DNA from 3 places in the Streptomyces sp. A5-4 genome. Region 2 is predicted to be linked to each of the others. Evidence: predicted binding sites of a transcription regulator. Region 2 holds the regulator's gene; each other region holds the start of a gene.
The links. Region 2 encodes HrcA, which represses chaperone genes, less so after heat shock. Its sites were predicted from a motif close to TTNGCACTCNGNNNNNCNGAGTGCNAA; they were not measured.

Region 1: groL (chaperonin GroEL) is a predicted target of HrcA. The motif match lies at 1,489-1,515, and genes of this name have one in related genera.
Region 3: groES (co-chaperone GroES) is a predicted target of HrcA. The motif match lies at 3,149-3,175, and genes of this name have one in related genera.

The regions. Positions count from the first base shown of each region.
Region 1 covers NZ_CP178591.1:3,411,309-3,416,339, reverse strand. The annotation lists gene thrC (threonine synthase) at 1-406, shown strand, start outside; gene ACLLJJ_RS15630 (MoaD/ThiS family protein) at 403-678, shown strand; gene ACLLJJ_RS15625 (cold-shock protein) at 1,130-1,333, shown strand; gene groL (chaperonin GroEL) at 1,639-3,261, shown strand; gene ACLLJJ_RS15615 (hypothetical protein) at 3,386-3,568, opposite strand; partial or broken gene ACLLJJ_RS15610 (alpha/beta hydrolase) at 3,558-3,785, shown strand; gene ACLLJJ_RS15605 (hypothetical protein) at 3,782-4,633, opposite strand; gene ACLLJJ_RS15600 (DUF397 domain-containing protein) at 4,854-5,031, opposite strand, start outside.
Region 2 covers NZ_CP178591.1:2,350,941-2,355,971, reverse strand. The annotation lists gene ACLLJJ_RS10850 (DUF3097 domain-containing protein) at 1-424, opposite strand, end outside; gene ACLLJJ_RS10845 (MBL fold metallo-hydrolase) at 463-1,185, opposite strand; gene hrcA (heat-inducible transcriptional repressor HrcA) at 1,371-2,387, shown strand; gene dnaJ (molecular chaperone DnaJ) at 2,388-3,521, shown strand; gene ACLLJJ_RS10830 (nitronate monooxygenase) at 3,679-4,779, shown strand; gene ACLLJJ_RS10825 (16S rRNA (uracil(1498)-N(3))-methyltransferase) at 4,776-5,031, shown strand, end outside.
Region 3 covers NZ_CP178591.1:5,139,053-5,144,083, reverse strand. The annotation lists gene ACLLJJ_RS24100 (hydroxyacid dehydrogenase) at 1-71, shown strand, start outside; gene ACLLJJ_RS24095 (ester cyclase) at 133-828, shown strand; gene groL (chaperonin GroEL) at 964-2,589, opposite strand; gene groES (co-chaperone GroES) at 2,694-3,002, opposite strand; gene ACLLJJ_RS24080 (hypothetical protein) at 3,220-3,441, shown strand; gene ACLLJJ_RS24075 (polysaccharide deacetylase family protein) at 3,749-4,669, opposite strand; gene ACLLJJ_RS24070 (class I SAM-dependent methyltransferase) at 4,779-5,031, shown strand, end outside.

The DNA.
Region 1 (5,031 bases), 1.1 Mb from region 2:
GCCGGTGTCGACGGCCTTCAAGGCCGGGCACGACGTCGTACGGCCGCAGAAGCCCAACACCATCGCCAAGTCGCTGGCCATCGGCAACCCGGCGGACGGGCCCTACGTCCTGGACATCGCCCGCCGCACCGGCGGCGCGGTCGAGGACGTCAATGACGAGCAGGTGGTGGACGCCATCAAACTGCTCGCCCGTACCGAGGGCATCTTCGCGGAGACCGCGGGTGGTGTGACCGTCGGCGTGACGAAGAAGCTGATCGACGCCGGTCTGCTCGACCCGGCCCTGACCACGGTCGTGCTCAACACGGGCGACGGCCTGAAGACCCTTGAGGCGGTGGCCCCGACCACGGGCCAGTCCGCCGTCATCCGCCCCAACCTGGACTCTTTCCGAGAGGCTGGCCTCGTATGAGCGTCAAAGTTCGCATCCCGACCATTCTTCGTCCGTACACCGGCGGCCAGGCCGAGGTGGCGGCCGAGGGCGCGACCCTCTCCGAGGTCATCGCCGACCTGGAGAAGAACCACACGGGCATCGCGGCCCGCGTGCTGGACGACCAGGGCAAGCTGCGCCGCTTCGTGAACGTCTACGTGAACGACGACGACGTGCGCTTCGAGAGCGGTCTGGAGACCGCCACTCCGGACGGCGTCGGCGTCTCGATCATCCCGGCGGTCGCCGGCGGCTGATCCACGGCCGGTCCGCGGGCCGGCCGGCCACCCGGAGTCAACACAATTGCCCTCTCCGCGACAGAAGCGGAGGGGGCAATTCTCTATGGTTGAGCGCGGTACAGTTGGGGAAGCCCCCTCCGCTGCTTGTGCCCGGCGCATATGAGAATGCGATCCCGCGCGACAAGAAACAGCCAAAGTGTTCGAGCGAATTGCCGCTGAAGCACGCTTTGTCCGGCCCGACTTGCCCTGGAATCCAGTGAATTCCCCGCATTCGGGCGTTCGGTCGTGCCCAGAATTCTCGTCCGATTGACCTGTTGCAGAGGGCAGTTGGGCGGATACATTCAGCCGCGGTCGACGCGTTCCGGCGCACACCCTCTCCTGCTTCTTTCGAGGGCTGCTGGGGGTGAGGTCTGACCCGGGTTCCGCGAAGTGCGGGCCTGTGCAAGGGCCAGTAATAGGGGAGTTAGGCATGGCTCAGGGCACCGTCAAGTGGTTCAACGCGGAGAAGGGGTACGGCTTCATCGCGGTCGACGGTGGTGCGGATGTTTTCGTCCACTACAGCGCGATCCAGATGGACGGTTACCGCACCCTTGAAGAAGGTCAGCGAGTTGAGTTCGAGATCTCGCAGGGCCAGAAGGGTCCGCAGGCGGACATGGTCAAGCTCGCCGTCTGATCTCGGCGCGATCGACCACCGACACAACTCACGCACGAAGGGCCTGTATCCCATACCGGGTGCGGGCCCTTCGCGCGTCCGGCGCGCGTCCGGCGCGCGCCCGGTATGTGTGGGACGGCCTTGCACTCGAAGGGGCCGAGTGCTAATCATTGGCGTTAGCACTCTCCTAGTGAGAGTGACAGAAGGACTGGGTCGGCGAGGCCCGCAAGCCGGGTGGGGCAAGGAACCACGAGGCAGGCAGGCCGTCCGTCGCGGGCGCCATTCAGTCCATCGCTCTCCACCCCAGTCCGGGAGGACCACTTCACATGGCTAAGATCATCGCGTTCAATGAGGAGGCGCGGCGCGGTCTCGAGCGCGGGATGAACCAGCTCGCCGACGCCGTCAAGGTAACCCTCGGCCCCAAGGGCCGTAACGTCGTGCTTGAGAAGAAGTGGGGCGCCCCCACGATCACCAACGATGGTGTTTCCATCGCCAAGGAGATCGAGCTCGAGGACCCGTACGAGAAGATCGGCGCCGAGCTGGTCAAGGAAGTCGCGAAGAAGACCGACGACGTTGCCGGTGACGGCACGACGACCGCGACTGTCCTCGCCCAGGCTCTGGTCCGCGAGGGCCTGCGCAATGTCGCCGCAGGCGCCAACCCCATGGCCCTCAAGCGTGGCATCGAGAAGGCCGTCGAGGCCGTCTCCGCCGCGCTCCTTGAGCAGGCCAAGGATGTGGAGACCAAGGAGCAGATTGCCTCCACGGCCTCCATCTCCGCCGCCGACACCCAGATCGGCGAGCTCATCGCCGAGGCGATGGACAAGGTCGGCAAGGAAGGCGTCATCACCGTCGAGGAGTCGCAGACCTTCGGGCTCGAGCTTGAGCTCACCGAGGGCATGCGCTTCGACAAGGGCTACATCTCGGCGTACTTCGCCACCGACATGGAGCGCATGGAGTCGTCGCTCGACGACCCGTACATCCTGATCGTCAACTCCAAGATCAGCAACGTGAAGGACCTCCTTCCGCTGCTTGAGAAGGTCATGCAGTCGGGCAAGCCCCTGCTGATCATCGCGGAGGACGTCGAGGGCGAGGCACTGTCCACGCTCGTCGTCAACAAGATCCGTGGCACCTTCAAGTCCGTGGCCGTCAAGGCTCCTGGCTTCGGTGACCGCCGCAAGGCCATGCTCGGCGACATCGCCATCCTCACCGGTGGCACCGTCGTCTCCGAGGAGGTCGGCCTCAAGCTTGAGAACGCCGGTCTCGACCTGCTCGGCCGTGCCCGCAAGGTCGTCATCACCAAGGACGAGACCACGATCGTCGACGGCTCCGGTGAGAGCGACCAGGTCCAGGGTCGCGTCAACCAGATCCGCGCCGAGATCGAGAACTCCGACTCGGACTACGACCGCGAGAAGCTCCAGGAGCGCCTGGCGAAGCTCGCGGGCGGCGTGGCCGTCATCAAGGCCGGCGCCGCGACCGAGGTCGAGCTCAAGGAGCGCAAGCACCGCATCGAGGACGCCGTTCGCAACGCGAAGGCGGCCGTCGAAGAGGGCATCGTCGCCGGTGGCGGCGTGGCGCTTCTCCAGGCCTCGGCGGTCTTCGACAAGCTCGAGCTCACGGGTGACGAGGCGACCGGCGCGAACGCCGTGAAGCTCGCCCTGGAGGCCCCGCTCAAGCAGATCGCCGTCAACGGTGGTCTTGAGGGTGGCGTCATCGTCGAGAAGGTGCGCAACCTGCCCATCGGTCACGGCCTGAACGCCGCGACGGGTGAGTACGTCGACATGATCGCCGAGGGCATCATCGACCCGGCGAAGGTCACGCGCTCCGCCCTGCAGAACGCCGCGTCCATCGCTGCGCTCTTCCTCACCACCGAAGCGGTCATCGCCGACAAGCCGGAGAAGTCTTCCGCGCCTGCCGGTGGCGGCATGCCCGGCGGTGACATGGACTTCTGAGCCACGGCTCAGCGGTACATGGCTGTACGGATCCGAGGGCGGCACCTTCCACGCGGAGGTGCCGCCCTCGGGCGTTTCCGGGTACGGGCGCGCGCCGGACGGGTGCGTCAGGCGAACGGGTGCGTCAGGCGGCCGGGTGGGCGACGAACACGACTTCCTCGCGGTCGTCGTCCAGGGCGATGTTCAGGGAGGCGTCCAGTGCTCCGGTCAGGCGCCGCAGCAGAACGAGCGTCGGTACGGCGTCGGCGCCCTCGATGCGGGAGATCTTCGCCTGGGTGAGCCCGGCTCGTTCGGCCCCGTCCAACATCCTGCTGATCCAGAACGAGCGCGACCCGTCCACCCCGCTCGCCGGTGCGCTGAAGCTGCGCGCGGCGCTGGGGGTTCGGGCCAGGATGGTCACCGTGGACGCGGCGGGCCACGGCGCGTACGTCGCGAACGGCAACGCGTGCGGCGACCGGGCGGTGACGGACTACCTGGTCACTGGCGACCGCCCGGCACGTGACCGGTTCTGCGCCGGGTCCTAGGTCACCGGCTCGGCGAGAGTGGCCCGGGCCGCCGCTCTGACCTCGGCCGCGCGGGTGCGGACCTCGGCCGGGGAGAGGCCGCCGGTGTCGCGTACGAGGGCGGGCTCGCCCCGGCATTCGGCGCAGGCGCCGCCGCGCAGGGCCTCCGGGCGGCCGGGTACGCCGCACTTCGCGCACTCCAGGACGCGCAGCGCCGGGCGGGGCGGGGCCTGCGGCGTGCGGTCCGGCGGCAGCTTGGCGGTCAGGCGGATTCGGGCCAGCGCGGCCGGGCTGTGCACGGGGGCGGGGAGCCCCGAGGTGAGCGCCCGCAGCACGTCCTGCTCGGTGGCACCCCGGCTGAACCACTCGTCCGCCAGCGGCTCCAGCGCCGCGCAGTCGGCGGCCGACAGCGACATCACGGAGGCACTGCGCCCCAGCGCCGCGAGCAGGACGTACGCCCGGGAGCGGGTGGGGCGCGGGGACGGTTCCGTCGGTACGTCCCCCCGGCTGAAGGCCGCCCACCACGCGTCGTCACGTGCCGTACGCGTGAACCACGTACGGGTCACCCAGTGCGCGCTGCCCGAGCCGATGACGTGCTCGCTGCCTCTACGCAAGTGCCCGGCGCGCTGCAGGCAGTTGAGGGCCGTGCGGAGCGCGCACTGGCCGTACGGGAGCACCTTGGCCAGCGTCTTCACGGAGATGTCCGTGCCGTCCGGGACCCGGTCGAGATACGCCGCGATGGCGGCCTCCCGGCGCGGAAGGTGCGCGAAATCGTCTGCTGTACGGGCGAGTTGGTCGGGCGTCGACCGTTTGCCGTAGCCCGGCTTGGCCATCTGATGCGGGGCAGGATTAAGCTGGCTGTACGCCATGGGATCGCTCGTTTCGATCTTGTTGGTTAGACCCTCGTCGGTGGTTGCACACCGGCGGGGGTTGTTCGTTATTCGGGCACGTTAGAGCCTGATCACTCTCCGTGGCAAGCCGGACGCGGAAAGCCAACTGATCAGGGAGGGTGGGTGGGTTGAGACCCTCCACCCCTTCCTTGTTAAGAGCGCTCGGAGCCCGGAGCTTGAGCCCCGGGCCGACCGGCGACTAGCGCTGCTTGAGATCCGCGACGAACGCGGACCAGGCGGCGGCCCGGAACACGAGCGCCGGGGCGTCGGGGGTTTTTGAGTCCCGGACGGGGACGAGGCTGGGGTGGTGGTCGGAGACTTCGAGGCAGTTGCCGCCCTCGCCGCCGCTGTAGGTGGACTTACGCCAGGTGGCGACC
Region 2 (5,031 bases):
CGCCCTCGATGCGCAGGTCGTCGCCCCAGACCCGCTCGACGAGTTCCGCGTCGTGGCGGCCCTCCACGTAAATGCGCCCGGCGCGCGCGACCCTGGCACGCGCCCCCGGCACCGCGACCGAGCCCGACGCCGTGCGCGTGCGGCGCAGGGGGGCGGGGGCCGCCGCGCCGGGGCGTACCAGCGTGACCGGGCGGCCCTCCAGGAGGAAGCCGCGCGGTTCCATCGGGAACACCCGGTGCTTGCCGTGGCGGTCCTCCAGGGTGACCGTCGGGCCCTGGGCCGTCTTCTCGCAGCGGACCACCGCACCGCAGAAGCCCGTGGTGACCTCCTCCACGACAAGATCGTGCTCGGCGGCCACTTCTGGAGCGGGGGCGGTCTTCTTCCACGGCGGGGTCAGATCGGGCCCGTACTGTCGACTGCGCATCGGCCGACGATATCCCCGAGTCCCCTGCCGGGGTGACGTCAGGACACGCTGTAGCGGGCCGCCAGCGCGTCCCGCTGGGCGCGTACGAAGGCCGCGTCGACGACCGCCCCGTGCCCCGGCACGTACACGGCGTCCTCGCCGCCCAGGGCGAGCAGCCGATCCAGCGCGGCCGGCCACCGGGACGGGTGCGCGTCCGCGCCGGCCTGCGGCTCGCCCGACTCCTCGACCAGGTCGCCGCAGAAGACGACCTGGGGGCTGCCGGGCACCAGGACCGCCAGGTCGTGACCGCTGTGCCCCGGACCCACGTTCACCAGGAGCACCTGACGGCCGCCGCCCAGGTCCAGCGTCCACTCACCGCAGACGGTGTGCTGCGGTGCGACCAGCAGGTCGGCCGCCTCCGCGGCCTCGGCCGCCGCGACACCGTGGCGGATCGCACTGTCGCGCACCGCGTCCCGGCTCCGCCCGAGGAACGCGTCCAGGCCCGCCGCCCCGTACACCTCGGCGCCCGAGAACACCGCCGTGCCCAGCACATGATCGAAGTGGGAATGACTCAGCGCGACATGCGTCACCCGGTGCCCGAGCAGGGCCTGCGCCTGGGTGCGCAGCTCGGCACCCTCCTTGAGGGTCGAGCCGGTGTCGATCACCAGAGCCCGGCCGGTGCCCGCGACCAGCCCGGTCGTCGCGTCCCACCCGGGCAGGCGCCGCCGCCCCACCCCCGGTGCGAGCCGCTCCCACCCTGCCTCTTCCCAACTGACGTCCATACCGCGACGCTAGACCCATCCAGGCACACTCCGCCCGCTGAACAGCGCCGTCGTGCGACATCGTGAGCGGCCGCCCTTGCTAGGGGCGCACCTCCCCGCCGTACACTGGCCAGGGAGATTTGCTGGCACTCACCCGCAGCGAGTGCCAAGCAGAAGCCGACGACCGACAGCTGGAGGTGTGCGCCATGCTCAGCGAACGCAGACTCGAGGTGCTGCGCGCCATCGTCCAGGACTACGTGGGCACCGAGGAGCCGGTGGGCTCCAAGGCGCTCACCCAGCGGCATAAGCTCGGTGTCTCCCCGGCCACGGTCCGCAATGACATGGCCGCCCTGGAGGATGAAGGTTTCATCGCCCAGCCGCACACCAGCGCAGGGCGGATTCCGACGGACAAGGGCTACCGCCTGTTCGTGGACCGGCTCGCGGGGGTCAAGCCCCTGTCGACGCCCGAGCGCCGCGCGATCCACAGCTTCCTGGACGAAGCACTGGACCTCGACGACGTGGTGGCCCGCACGGTCCGGCTGCTCGCGCAGCTGACCCGGCAGGTCGCCGTCGTGCAGTACCCGTCGCTCACGCGCTCGACGGTGCGCCACGTGGAATTGCTCTCACTGGCGCCCGCCCGTCTGATGCTCGTGCTGATCACGGACACCGGACGGGTCGAGCAGCGCATGATCGACTGTCCCGCGCCGTTCGGTGAGGCCTCGCTGGCGGACCTGCGCGCCCGGCTCAACAGCCGGGTCGTGGGGCGTCGTTTCGCGGACGTACCGCAGCTGGTGCAGGATCTCCCGGAATCCTTCGACACGGACGACAGAGGAACCGTTTCGACGGTGCTGTCCTCTCTCCTGGAGACTCTGGTCGAGGAGACCGAGGAGCGGCTGATGATTGGCGGCACCGCCAATCTCACCCGCTTCGGACATGATTTTCCCCTCACCATCCGGCCGGTGCTGGAAGCGCTGGAGGAGCAGGTCGTGCTCCTCAAGCTGCTGGGTGAGGCAACAGATTCGACCATGACCGTACGAATCGGTCATGAGAACGCCCATGAGGGGCTGAGTTCCACGTCCGTCGTCGCAGTCGGCTACGGTTCGGGCGACGAGGCAGTCGCCAAACTCGGCGTGGTCGGACCGACCCGCATGGACTACCCCGGAACGATGGGAGCGGTACGCGCAGTGGCACGTTACGTCGGACAGATCCTGGCGGAGTCGTAAGTGGCCACGGACTACTACGCCGTACTCGGCGTGCGCCGCGACGCTTCCCAGGACGAGATCAAGAAGGCATTCCGTCGGCTCGCCCGCGAGCTGCACCCGGATGTCAATCCTGACCCCAAGACACAAGAACGCTTCAAGGAGATCAACGCCGCCTACGAGGTGTTGTCGGACCCGCAGAAGAAGCAGGTCTACGACCTCGGTGGTGACCCGCTCTCGCAGGCGGGCGGCGGAGCCGGCGGCTTCGGCCAGGGCGGCTTCGGGAACTTCTCGGACATCATGGACGCCTTCTTCGGAACGGCGTCCCAGCGTGGGCCGAGGTCGCGGACGCGGCGTGGCCAGGACGCGATGATCCGGCTGGAGATCGACCTCAACGAGGCGGCCTTCGGTACGACCAAGGAAATCCAGGTCGACACGGCCATCGTGTGCACGACCTGCAGCGGTGAGGGCGCCGCGCCGGGCACCTCCGCGCAGACCTGTGACATGTGCCGCGGTCGTGGTGAGGTGTCGCAGGTCACCCGGTCCTTCCTGGGTCAGGTCATGACCTCGCGGCCGTGCCCCCAGTGCCAGGGCTTCGGCACGGTCGTGCCGACGCCGTGCCCGGAGTGCGCGGGCGACGGCCGGGTCCGGTCCCGTCGCACGCTCACGGTCAAGATCCCGGCCGGTGTCGACAACGGCACCAGGATCCAGCTGGCAGGCGAGGGCGAAGTCGGCCCCGGCGGCGGTCCGGCGGGCGATCTGTACGTCGAGATCCACGAGTTGCCGCACGCGGTGTTCCAGCGGCGCGGTGACGATCTCCACTGCACGGTCACCATCCCGATGACGGCGGCGGCGCTCGGCACGAAGGTGCCGCTGGAGTCGCTGGACGGCATCGAGGAGATCGACATCCGGCCCGGTTCGCAGTCGGGCCAGTCGATCCCGTTGCACGGGCGTGGCATCACGCATCTGCGGGGTGGCGGCCGGGGCGACCTGATCGTGCACGTCGAGGTGCTGACCCCGCAGAAGCTGGACCCGCAGCAGGAGGACCTGCTGCGCCAGTTCGCGAAGCTGCGTGGCGAGGAACGCCCCATCGGGCAGTTCCAACCCGGGCAGCAGGGGTTGTTCTCCCGGCTGAAGGACGCGTTCAACGGGCGCTGACGCGGCTCGTGGCCGGGTCGGCCGGGGATTGCCCCGGGGGCCCCGGCCGGTCCGGCCGTCGGCTCTGCCGCAGGTGGGCTCCGCCGCCGGCGTCGCGCGCCTCGCGGGGCGCACGGCCCGATTCGGCGCAGTGCGGAGGACGTGAAACGATGTGTTCATGTCCTCCGCACTGACCGATCTCTGTCGCTCTCCGATCGTGCAGGCCCCCATGGCGGGCGGCGCATCGTGTCCTCAGCTGGTCGCGGCGGTCTCCGAGGCCGGTGGTCTCGGTTTCCTGGCCGCCGGTTACAAGACCGCCGACGGCATGTACGAGGAGATCAAGCAGCTGCGGGGGCTGACGCCCCGGCCGTTCGGCGTCAACCTCTTCATGCCGCAGCCCAACTCCGCCGACCCGGCCTCCATCGAGGTGTACCGCCATCAGCTCGCGGGCGAGGCCGGCTGGTACGAGACCCCTCTCGGCGAGACCGACGGCGGCTCCGACGACGGCTACGAGGCGAAGCTAGCCATCCTCCTCGACGATCCCGTCCCCATCGTCTCCTTCACCTTCGGCTGCCCCGCCCGCCCCGTACTCGACTCGTTCGCCAAGGTCGGCACCTTCACCGTCGTGACGGTCACCACGCCCGAGGAGGCGCAGGCCGCGCAGTGGTCCGGCGCCGACGCCGTGTGCGTGCAGGGCATCGAGGCCGGCGGCCACCAGGGCACACACCGCGACGACCCGCAGACCGACGGCACCGGGATCGGCCTGCTGTCCTTGATCACGCAGGTCCGCGAGACCATACAGCTGCCGATCATCGCGGCCGGCGGCCTGATGCGCGGCGCGCAGATCGCGGCGGTTCTCGCGCTGGGCGCGGAGGCCGCGCAGCTCGGTACGGCGTTCCTGGTCTGTCCCGAGTCCGGGGCCAACGCCCTGCATAAGCAGGCCATGACGAACCCGCTGTTCGTACGCACGGAGCTCACCCGCGCCTTCTCCGGCCGCCCCGCCCGCGGCCTCGTCAACCGCTTCATGCGCGAGCACGGCCCGTACGCCCCGGCCGCCTACCCCCAGGTGCACCACATCACCTCCGGCCTGCGCAAGGCCGCGGCCAAGGCGGGCGACGCCCAGGGCATGGCCCTGTGGGCGGGCCAGGGGCACCGGATGGCGCGCGAGCTGCCCGCCGGACAGCTCGTCGAGGTGCTGGCGGCGGAGACCGACGCCGCGCGGGCCGAACTGGCCCTGCGGGACGTCTCGGCGCCGGTGAAGCGCGGCGAGGTGTCATGACGGCTCCGGTCTTCGTCGTCGACGAACTGGCTTCCGGGCCCGGGGGCAGGTTTGTGCTGGACGGGCCCGAGGGGCGGCACGCCGTCACCGTAAAGCGGCTGCACGCCGGTGAGGACGTCGTCCTGACGGACGGCCGCGGCAGCTGGGCGGAGTGCGTCGTACTGGCGACCGAGGACAAGGACCGGCTGGTGGTCCAGCTGGACTCGGTCTCCGAGGAGCCAACACCCGCGCCCCACCTGACCGTTGTCCAGG
Region 3 (5,031 bases), 2.8 Mb from region 2:
TGGAGCGTTACGCCGCGGGCCTGCCCTTCGCCGACCCCGTCCACCCGGGGGCCCTGACCCACTCGGCCTGACTCGGCACAAACCGCATTCCTCGCTAAAATGGAAATATCCCATCCCAGGTCGGGAGGCGGCATGAAATTCGTACAGATAATCGACTATAAGACCGAGCAGTCCGAAACCATGAACCAGCTCATGGACAGGTGGGTCGAGCAGTCCAAGGGCAAGCGGACCGCCACCCACGACATTGTCGGCAGGGACCGGTCCGAGGCGAACCACTACGTGGAAATCGTGGAATTCCCGTCGTACGAAGAGGCGATGAAGAACTCCCATCTGCCCGAGACCGAGCAGATCTTCCAGGAGATGGTCGCGCTCTGTGACGGCATGCCTTCCTTCACCGACCTCGATGTGGTCCGCGAGGAGCAGCTGAACGCCGCGACCGCCCGCCGCTTCTTCCACGAGGTGGCCGTCGGAGGCAACTTCGACGCCATCGACGAGCTGTTCGCGGCCGACTACCGGGACCACGACATCATGAAGGAAGAGGAAAGCACCGTCGGGTCCGACACCATCCGCAGCGACGTGACCGGCTGGCGCGACGCCTTCGACTTCACCTTCAGCCTCGACAGGCAGGTGTCCGAGGGCGACGACGTGGTGACGTTGTGGACGTGGAGCGGCACCCACAAGGGCGACTTCATGGGCATCGCGCCCACGGGCAGAGAGTGCACCATGACCGGCACCACGGTCTTCCGCTTCCACGACGGAATGATCCAGGAAGGCTGGTGGCACTTCGACGCCGTCGGCCTGATGCGACAGCTCGGTGCGCTCGCCTGAACGGTGCGCTCGGCTGAACAGCACGCTCGGCTGAACGAAACCGCGAGGCCGAAACGGCGAGGCCCCCGTTCCCACCGCTGATCAGCGGTGGGAACGGGGGCCTTCACACGTCGTGCGATGTCAGGTCGTGCGACCTCAGTGCGAGTGGCCGTGGCCGCCGTGACCGGAGTCGCCCTCGTCGTCGGCAGGCTTCTCGACGACCAGGGTCTCGGTCGTGAGCAGCAGCGACGCGATGGACGCGGCGTTCTCCAGCGCGGAGCGGGTGACCTTGACCGGGTCGATGACGCCGGCCTTCACCAGGTCGCCGTACTCGCCGGTCGCGGCGTTGAAGCCCTGGCCCTTGTCGAGCTCGGCGACCTTGGAGGTGATGACGTAACCCTCAAGACCGGCGTTCTCGGCGATCCAGCGCAGCGGCTCGACAGCGGCGCGGCGGACGACCGCGACACCGGTGGCCTCGTCGCCGGTCTTGCCGAGGTTGCCCTCAAGGACCTTGACGGCGTGCACCAGAGCGGAGCCACCACCGGAGACGATGCCCTCCTCGACCGCGGCGCGGGTCGCGGAGATGGCGTCCTCCAGACGGTGCTTCTTCTCCTTGAGCTCCACCTCGGTGGCTGCGCCGACCTGGATCACGCACACGCCGCCGGCCAGCTTCGCAAGGCGCTCCTGGAGCTTCTCGCGGTCCCAGTCGGAGTCCGTGGACTCGATCTCGGCCTTGATCTGGTTGATCCGGCCGCTGACTTCCTCGCTCTTGCCGCCACCGTCGACGATCGTGGTGTCGTCCTTGGTGACGGTCACGCGACGGGCGGAACCGAGCACCTCAAGGCCGGCCTGGTCGAGCTTGAGGCCGACCTCCTCAGCGATGACCGTGGCGCCGGTCAGCGTCGCGATGTCACCGAGCATGGCCTTGCGGCGGTCGCCGAAGCCGGGGGCCTTCACCGCGACCGCGTTGAAGGTGCCGCGGATCTTGTTGACGACGAGGGTGGAGAGCGCCTCGCCCTCGACATCCTCGGCGATGATCAGCAGCGGCTTGGAGCCACCCGCCTGGATGACCTTCTCCAGCAGCGGGAGCAGGTCCTGGATCGAGCCGATCTTGCCCTGGTGGATCAGGATGTACGGGTCGTCGAGGACGGCCTCCATACGCTCCTGGTCGGTCACCATGTACGGCGAGAGGTAGCCCTTGTCGAAGGCCATGCCCTCGGTGAAGTCGAGCTCCAGGCCGAAGGTGTTGGACTCCTCGACGGTGATGACACCGTCCTTGCCGACCTTGTCCATCGCCTCGGCGATGAGCTCGCCGACCTGCGGGTCCTGGGCGGAGAGCCCGGCCACGGCGGCGATGTCGGCCTTGTCCTCGATCGGACGGGCGGTCGCGAGGAGCTCCTCGGACACGGCCTTGACCGCGGCGTCGATGCCCTTCTTCAGGGCGGCCGGGGAGGCGCCTGCGGCAACGTTGCGCAGGCCCTCGCGGACCAGTGCCTGGGCCAGCACGGTGGCGGTGGTGGTGCCGTCACCAGCGATGTCGTTGGTCTTGGTCGCCACCTCCTTCACCAGCTGGGCGCCCAGGTTCTCGTACGGGTCGTCGAGCTCGACCTCGCGGGCGATCGTGACACCGTCGTTGGTGATGGTGGGGGCGCCGAACTTCTTGTCGATGACGACGTTGCGGCCCTTGGGGCCGATCGTCACCTTCACCGTGTCGGCAAGCTTGTTGACGCCGCGCTCAAGGGCACGACGGGCGTCCTCGTCGAACTTCAGGATCTTCGCCATGGGAGCTGTTCATTCCTCTCAAACGTCAAACGAACTGCGCCCCGGACCGCCCGGCAATTGCAGGGAGGCCAGGGGCGCAGATCAAAAAGCGATGCTTCGGTGAATTACTTCTCGATGATCGCGAGCACGTCGCGAGCGGAGAGGACGAGGTACTCCTCGCCGTTGTACTTCACCTCGGTGCCGCCGTACTTGCTGTACAGCACGACATCGCCGACGGTGACGTCGAGCGGGAGGCGGTTGCCGTCCTCGAAGCGGCCCGGGCCCACGGCCAGGACGACGCCCTCCTGGGGCTTCTCCTTGGCGGTGTCCGGGATGACCAGGCCGGAGGCCGTGGTCTGCTCGGCATCGAGCGGCTGGACCACAATGCGGTCCTCGAGCGGCTTGATGGCAACCTTGGAACTGGCTGTCGTCACGATCCGGTCTCCCCCTTCGGAGATCTCACGGGGTTAACAAATTTGGGTGGCGACCAGGTGGGCCCGTCGTCGCGGGAAGCCGGACCTGCCAGTCGCGCTGTTGGCACTCACCATCGGAGAGTGCCAGAAGCGAGACTATGACGCGGTTAGCACTCGGTCAAGCGGAGTGCCAATCGAGCGCCGCCGAGCGGGGCCCGACCCGGGCCGGATACGGGCTGTGGACAACGCCCCGGGCCGCGCGACCGCACTGCCGTTCGAAAGGTCCGACCCTCCCTCGATCTGCCTGATCGCGGTCGGCATCGGGCGCGAGGTCTACCGGGAGCGCCACCCCGAGCCCGAGCCCGAGCCCACGTCCACGTCCTCGTACGCCCCCGGAGAAACCGGCCACCAGTGCCGCAGTGGTGGCGACAACAGCGAGTGCCAGGACAGCGGCGGCTGAGCCCCCCGCCCCGGTCCCCGTCCCGACACCCGCGTCGGCGCCCTCTCCCGATCCGCAGCGGAGGGGTGTGCGCGCTCACCGGCCGGGGGCGCGGCGGCCGGAGCGGGCGCCCCCGCCGCACCCCTGTGCGCGTGCGCCTGGGCGGGGACGGCCGAGGGGGACGCGCCTGCCCGCATGGTCGCCTTCGGCGCCACGCTGCGTGCCGCCTTCCTCCCCAGCCGCTCCAGCGGGTCCACGGACTGCGCGCACCCGGTGAGCAGGAGCGCACCGGCCGCCACAAGTCCGGTCAGCAGCCGGTGCGCGTGTCTCACAGGTAGTCCTCCAGTTTGGCCACGGCGTACCCCTTGTCGGTGATCGTCTTCATGACCCGGCGAATCATGTCGGGCATGGAGCCCTTCCAGTCGCCGCGGCCACGGAAGTGGGTGAGGACGATGTCACCGGGGTGCAGGTCGCGGTCCCACTCCCGCCACTCCATCCGATCGGGAAACGCCTCGGCGGCCCACAGGGGCACGGCCTTGACGCCGCAGGACCGGGCGGCGCGCAGGGTGTCGGCGTTGTAGTTGCCGTACGGCGGCCGGAAGAGCGGGGGCCGCTTGCCGAACTGCTTCTTGATGACGGCCTGCTGGCCGCAGATCTCGTGCTTCTGCTGCGCGTACGAAAGGCCGGGCAGGTAGCGGTGGTTGAGGGTGTGGTTGTGCAGGGAGACACCGCGGCCCTGCATCTTCCTGAAGTAGTCGTAGTCCCCGCGCGCCAGGTAGTCGCTGAGGAAGGCGCTGTACGGGATGTCCAGCTCGGTCATCATCCGCAGCAGCTCGGGGTCCTTCTCCGCGCCGTCGTCGATCGTCAGGAAGACGACCCGCTCCTTGACGGGGACGGTGGTGAAGACCGGCGGCATTCCGGCCCCGGCCCCGAAGCCCTTGCGGGTGGTGATGCGGGGTTTCCGCGCGGGCGGCGCGGGCGCGGCCAGCGGGACCTTGTCGAGGCGCCACTTCTTCGCGGCGGCGACCCGCACGGTTTGGGCGCGCCGGATCGCCTCCGCGTACGCGGCGATCGAGCCGGCGGGCCCGGCGGGGAGCGCCTGTCGTGGCTGGCCGGGGGCGGGGTGCGCCGCCTTCCGGCCCGTTGCCGCCGGCTCGGTGCCGGCGCAGCCGGAGCCGATCGCGGTGACCAGGAGCAGAGCCAGGGCCATCAGGCCCGTACGGCGCCTCTTGGCCCCATTTCTTGTCATTTCTTCTTTTTGTCGTACTAGTTGCATGGCGCTGGATCCTGTCAGCGCGCGGGCCCGCGACCCGGCCGACACCGCGACGCGGCGCGCGCCGTCCCCCGGCTGGCCCACAATTGACCGGGTGAACGCCCTCGATCCCCCCGATGCCCTGGAATCCTTCGTCGCCCTGCGCACCGAGGAGGGCCGCGCCCTGCTCGCCGCGCTCCGCGACCACAGCCCCGCCGAGGAACTGGCCACGGCGACCCGGCTGCGCCGCGATCATCCGGCCGCGCTGGTCTCGGCGGCGCTGGGCCAGGCACGGCTGCGACAGCGGGCGGTGGCGAAATTCGGCGCGGAGGACGCGTACCGGATGTTCTTCACACCGA